2 linked regions of the Bernardetia sp. MNP-M8 genome follow. The protein of the gene in region 2 interacts with the protein of the main gene of each other region in a pairwise test. Links are inferred from orthologs where the notes say so. Each region holds a gene or a part of one and is shown on either strand. Other genes may lie near its edges.

Region 1 (3,337 bases), 1.3 Mb from region 2 along the record:
AGAGATTACATTTATAACAAAAATACTGAATTGATTGGGTTTTATGAAGAGCCTTTGCAAATAAAATCAAGCTATTCAGGAGTTGATTTTAAAGTAATACGATATGATATTTTACCTTTTAAATTGTCAGGTGCAAGGCAACGAGCACAGTATTTTGAAATCAAATTTAATAAGAATGTAGCTGATTATACCATTGAATATCAAGATGAAGGAAAAGACGCTGATTATGATACCTTATTTTATCCTGTTTTACAAGACGAATATATCAATTTTTATAATCGAAATATGAATACAGAAGATTCTATTTCTGCTCTCATGTCTTTTACAGATTCGATTGGAAATAGAATTGATACAACTCTAACTGTTCAGTTTGGCACAGTTAGAAAACCTCGTGAATCACCTTTTACTTTCCGAGAAGATCCTCCCTCAAACACTCCTATTATTCCTACAGAAGGACTTAATTTGAAATTTCTATTTAGTAAGCCTATCCTAACTATGCAATATGATAGTATTGTAATAGGTTTTAAGGGAGATAGCACGGGAAACCGAACCACAGCAGCAGATTGGAAGTTTAATAAAAACAGAACTGAAATTTCATTTATCAAATCAATAGAACTTTCTACTGAAAAAGAAAAAGCATTTCAATTACAAATTCGTTCAAATACTTTTGTTTCAGTAGAAAATGATACCCTAAAAGACAATAAAAATTTAGAATATACGCAGGGAAAATTATCTGATTATGGTGTAATTAGTGGCGAAGTTTTAGGTAAATATGACAATTTTATCATTGAAGTAATTGATGCTAAAGGAAATGTAGAACAGACACTTCAAAACATAAGAAAATATAGGTTTGAAAATTTATTACCTGGAAAAAAGACTATACGAGTGCTTGTTGATACAAATGCAAATGGAAAATGGGATAACGGAGATTTTAAAGAACGTACTATACCTGAACCTGTTCTAACCCTAACAAGAGAATTAGAACTCAAGGCGAACTGGGAACTGGAAGATATAAATATAGATTTGGGTTACTAATTTAATTTCAATCAAAAAAAACAGACTTAAAGTAAAGTTTAAGTCTGTTTTTTATTTTTATTAATAGGTGCTTTTATCATCAAAATCATCAATGAGAAGTTCTTTTGTCTTTTTTAAGATATTTGCAAAAAATCCTCCTGCTACTTTCTCAGGTTGTTTTTTTACTTCTTGTCCTTGGCTATTAATTTCATAACCTGTTGTTGGTGTTTGGCTTATTTGATCATAATTTCTTTGATAAACATCTCTGTCATCTAACGTTCTAAAACCTGCCAAAACTAAGCCTACACCTGTTGCATACATTGGATTTTTGACCGAATCTGACTGACTTCTTCCCAAATATTCGTTTGGATAACCAATACGAACATCTAAGCCTGTTTTGTACTCAAAAAGTTCTTTCAAATACTGTAAAAGCGAACCTCCACCAGTAAGAACAATTCCACCAGCCAATCGATTTTTGTAACCCGAACGAACGATTTCACTATAAACAAGTTCTACAATTTCTTCCATTCTTGCCTCAATAATATAAGACAGATTTTTGATAGAAATTTCTTTTGAAGAACGATTGCGAAGCCCTGGGATAGAAACTACTTCATTATCAGGTGCATCTTTAGCCAAACAACGACCAAATTTTACTTTTAATAATTCTGCTTGATTTTGCATTACAGCACAACCTTGTTTGATATCCGAAGTAATAATGTTTCCACCAAATGGAATAACGGAAGTATGACGAATAATTCCATCAATAAAAATAGCCAAATCAGTAGTTCCTCCACCAATATCAACAATAGCAACCCCCGCTTCTTTTTCTTCTTCACTCAAAACAGAAAGTGCAGATGCCAACGGTTCAAGAATCAGATTTTCAATTTCTAAACCTGCTCGCTGAACACATTTTTTGATGTTTCGAATCGCATTTGTTTGAGCTGTAATGATATGAAAATCAGCTTCTAGCTTTACGCCAGCCATTCCGACAGGGTCTTTTATATTTGGTTCATAATCCACAGTATAATGTTGAGGCATAACATGAATAATATCTGTTCCTGCTTCAGTTACGATGCGATACATATCATTTGTAAGACGATTTACATCAGAAGGAGTAATTTCACCATCTTTTGAGCTTCTTGTAATGCCTCCATGATGCACCGAACTTTTGATATGCTTTCCTGCAATTCCTACGTTTACGATACGCAAATTTACGCCTGAATTACGTTCAGCTTCTTCCACAGCTTGCGTAATGGCTGCAACCGTTTTATTAATGTTGCTAATAATTCCTTCTTTTACACCTTCGGAAACAGCTTGTCCTACGCCTAATACTTCTAGTTTGTCGTATTCATTCATTCTGCCTACGATAACACAAATTTTTGTTGTTCCGATGTCTAATCCTGCTACTATTCTTTGATTTTGCATACGTCTTTATATAAAAATGAATGTCTTGTTTTTATGAAAACGATTGACATCATTAATTGATTTTATATTTTAAAGTTTATTTACAGACAATCTGATTGTCGTATCTAACACTTACCATTTGATAACTTCCCCATCCTTTTATTGGAATAATTTTATCATAAAACGTTTTCAAACGAGTAAGTTTATCTTCCATATTTCTAGCTGAGCCTAACTCAATGAGCTGTTCGCCCACTTGTGGATAAGCTATCAAATTTCCTTTACTATCTCTTTCTAGTTGTGTAATCTGAGCTTTCCAAAATGTTCTTTTATCTATTTCTTTGAGAGCATTTATAAATAATTTTCCATCTGGAGTTCTCCAAAAAGCAGTATCCAAAAGCTCTGTATCATTACTTTTCTGACTAGAAAGTAACATAACTCGTGCTGTGAAATTAGTAGAAAGAGGAATTAGTTTTCCTGATTCGGTAATATAAGCACCATTTGCTGAGTTTTTGTTCAAAATTCGTGCAAGAGGTTTGAGTTCTTCTACTTCTATATGTAAAATTCCTTTTGAATCTATAGCTACTTGACAACTTGCTACAAAGTTATTGGTTTTTATGGAGTTTTCAATTTTTTCGGTATCTATCTCTTTAACTTTGAGGTTGTTTACATCAATTTTTGCATCCTGACGAACCAATTTTAATATTTCTACTTCTGTCAAAAAATGAGAAGTATCTTGAGGATTTTGTGCTGCATTGCGTACCAAAATATGGACACTATCTATCATTTGTCCACGTTGATATACTTCTGTTGCTGCAATAGTAACAAGAATAACTAAAACAAATAAGATTATTTTTACAGATATTTTCATGATTTTAAATATAACATAAATTTTCTACAACTCCACTTAAACCTATAAGAT
Region 2 (3,315 bases):
GAGATAATTGCCATCTTCAGGTAAATCAAAAGGATTATAACCTAAAAAATAGAGTTTTTTTTGTGCTATTTTTTTTGCTATTTTATCTATTCTGTATGGAGTTCCTTCAATAAAATCATCTTCTTGAGTAGCTGCAAAAGCCATTAATTCTCTTTCATAACTCCGAACATATTTAACTACTGTAATATAATCTTCTTTTGTAATTTTTTCCATTGATTTGAGAGTAGGAAAAACTGTTTTTGTATATTCTTCTGAAAAGAAAAGTTCTTGATTTATATTCTGAAATTTAGCCTTTTTAAGGGCATTTTTACTTTGCTCTATAGTTTCAAATCCACCACTTATATCTGAAAAAATGGTCATTATTCCTTTTACTTCTGTTTGAGTGAATAAAAGAAAGTTATATTGAGTTTCTCCATTTTGTTGCCTAGAAGCAATCATAGAAATTATATTTTGATTTTCTTCACTTTTGAGTATTTTTTTTTCTATTATTTTTATTGAGTCTTTTATCCTGAATCTTACTGTATTTCTATCTTTAAATTTTTCAATATCTACTATTCCTTCAGAAATAAATAATTTCTCATCTATGCGAACTCTAGTATTCCCATTGGGTTTTTCTGGATACCATACTCCTAGAATATCTATATCTTTTTTACTTTTATTATTTTTAATACAAGTACAAGACGAGAAGTTTAAGAAGAGAATTATATAAAAGCATAAGCAAATAAAATTTTTCATAAAGTAAAATAATTGATAAATAAGGATTTTTTACATAAAAAAACGCCTTATTTTTTTCAAAAAAGGCGTTTTGTGTTTTTTAGAATTAATCCACATTATCGTGTAAAAAACGATTTCCTCCCAAAAGCTCATTATCTTCATCTACTTTATAACGAGAACTAGAAGATTCTGATGAATGAGGCATTTCTTTGAGTTTAATATTTCTACGAAGATAAGCAGGAACATCTCTACGTTCTTGTAATTCTTCATCACTCAAATCAGAAAGACTTTTGGTAGGAACAGAAACTGGACGTTGTTGTTCAACTCTTTTCTCTGCTACTTGATTTTGAGTAACTGTATTTTGAGAAGCATAATTTCCATTACTCTGATTTGAATCAGAAGATGAATTTGTATTTTGCTGATTCGTATTCTGCTGACTACTAGAGTTTTGAGAATGCTGATTCATATAACCATAAGCACTTACGGCAGGCGTATTTTGTGGTGCTTGATTAGTTATTTTTTTTTTTGAATCGTCTTCATTAAAATAATCATCTTCCAAACTAAAAATTATTTTATCATTCTTCTTAGGCTCTGTATAAACAGGTTTAGTTTCTTCAACAGGCTGCTTTTGAATTGGTGTTTCTACTCGGTTTTGTTGAACTGTTTCTTGTTTTTCCCTTTCTTCAAAAAAATCTTTTTTCTCGTAGTCTTTTACTTCGATTCTATTTTTAATTCTTTTGTTACTTGTAAGGTCATATACTTTACGTTCAGGTCTTTCTGGTGGCAAATCTTCTGAATGCTCAAAACCAGTAGCAATGATAGTAACGCTGATACTGTCTCCAAGGGTTTCGTCAGTTGCTTGACCAAAGATAATCTCTGCATCGTCGCCAGCTTGTTCTTGTACGTAATCAGTAACTTCTTCAAGTTCATCCATTTGGAATTCTTCTTCATTTCCAATAACAATAGAAAGCAAGATATATTTTGCCCCAAAAATATTGGTATTATTAAGAAGAGGAGAAGAAATAGCTCCTTCAGCTGCACGTCTTGCTCTGTTTTCCCCTTCAGCAGTAGATGAACCCATAACAGCAGCACCTGCACCCTGCATAACAGTACGAACATCTTCAAAATCGACGTTGATTGTACCTGAAACAGTAATAATTTCAGCAATAGATTTTGCTCCTTTCAAGAGAACATTATCAGCCTGACGGAATGCTTCACGCATAGAAGCCTTTCCATATACATCTCTCAAACGATCGTTTAAGATCACTAATACAGTATCACAATGTTCACGAAGTGCATTTACACCTTCTTGCGCTCTTACTCGCTTAGGTCTGCCTTCAAAGCTAAATGGAGCAGTTACAATTCCGACAGTCAAGACACCCAAACTTTGAGCAATTTCGGCAATTACTGGAGCTGCACCTGTACCTGTACCACCACCCATTCCAGCAGTAATAAAAAGCATTTTGGTATTATCTCCTAATATTGTTTTTATATCTTCTTTACTTTCAAGAGCAGCACTTCTACCACGTTCAGGATTTGCTCCTGCGCCTAGTCCTTGTGTAAGTGTTTTTCCTATCTGTACTTTGTTTGGAACAGGACTCAAATCAAGTGCTTGTATATCTGTATTACAGATATAAAAATCTACTCCTTTTATTCCATGCAAATACATATGTGCAACAGCGTTGCCACCACCACCACCAACACCAATTACTTTGATGATTGAAGGTTCTGTTCCGAAATTATAATTTGTAACGTCTGACATCATTGAATGATTATTTCAAGGTTTTTGGTCTTGTTTTATATTTTAATTTCTATCAAAATTAATTTAACTCTAAAAAATGTGTATTTACATTCTAATAATACAATACAGTATAGAAATTAATTTGAATAGATTATTTGTAATCTTAATTTATTTAGTATCAACTACCAAAAGTTTATTTTAGTTTGTTGTGATTCTTTTTTATGGCTCTTTGTTCTTTTGGATTTACTTTGTTTAACTCATTTTTATACTTTTGAGTTAATCATGTACAAAGAAACAAAAATTGTTTGATTAAGCTACGATAAGTTAAGCTAAATTATTTCAAATATGCAAAAAATAATTAAAAAATCTAAGATTTTGTGTATTTAATTTTAGAATACTACAATCTCATCCCTTTTCTATAAAAAAAATGACGTTTCTTAAGGTGTTTTTTTGCTCTCAAAATAGAAAATAGAACTGTCGTTAAATATACAAAATTGATTAGATTTAATTAGGTTTGCACTAAAAATATCACGATATAAATTAAATAAATTATGAAATCAACTGCTTTTAGGAACTTAGTTTTGGGGTTTTATGCTTGTGTGGGTTGTTTGTTATTTTATATTGTTGATTTTACAGTAAAACGACAAATCAAAAACTTAAATATAAATTTGATTAGTATAGATTTTTCTCAACACGAAATGCTATCATTTTTTACTCTACTTCCTTTTTTTGTAGGTGTTTTGATAAGCATTTTTTATAAAAGAGCAATAATAATAAATGCTTTTTATTTCATTATCTTATTTTCTATTTGTGTGGTTTTGAAAACAAACTGGCTTAGCACAGATTCTATTGTAACTCTC

The links.
Region 1: the proteins of ftsZ (region 2) and ftsA interact in binary tests that used the Bacillus subtilis proteins (3 or more experiments, as listed by UniProt). The link is inferred for Bernardetia sp. MNP-M8 from one-to-one orthologs.

Annotation. Positions count from the first base shown.
Region 1 is NZ_CP147012.1:1,974,505-1,977,841, forward strand. Bases 268-3,267 are described here. They hold ftsA (cell division protein FtsA), read right to left. Parts: upstream 2,440-3,267; coding sequence 1,096-2,439; downstream 268-1,095. Other genes in these bases: V9L04_RS08145 (Ig-like domain-containing domain), read left to right, coding at 268-1,035; V9L04_RS08155 (cell division protein FtsQ), read right to left, coding at 2,516-3,267. In the rest of the region: more of V9L04_RS08145, read left to right, coding at 1-267; more of V9L04_RS08155, read right to left, coding at 3,268-3,286. UniProt on the Bacillus subtilis protein: Cell division protein that is required for the assembly of the Z ring. May serve as a membrane anchor for the Z ring. Binds and hydrolyzes ATP. Also involved in sporulation.
Region 2 is NZ_CP147012.1:651,547-654,861, forward strand. The notes cover bases 151-3,128. They hold ftsZ (cell division protein FtsZ), read right to left. Parts: upstream 2,480-3,128; coding sequence 821-2,479; downstream 151-820. Other genes in these bases: V9L04_RS02865 (hypothetical protein), read right to left, coding at 151-735; V9L04_RS02875 (hypothetical protein), read left to right, coding at 3,007-3,128. Outside these bases: more of V9L04_RS02865, read right to left, coding at 1-150; more of V9L04_RS02875, read left to right, coding at 3,129-3,315. UniProt on the Bacillus subtilis protein: Essential cell division protein that forms a contractile ring structure (Z ring) at the future cell division site. The regulation of the ring assembly controls the timing and the location of cell division.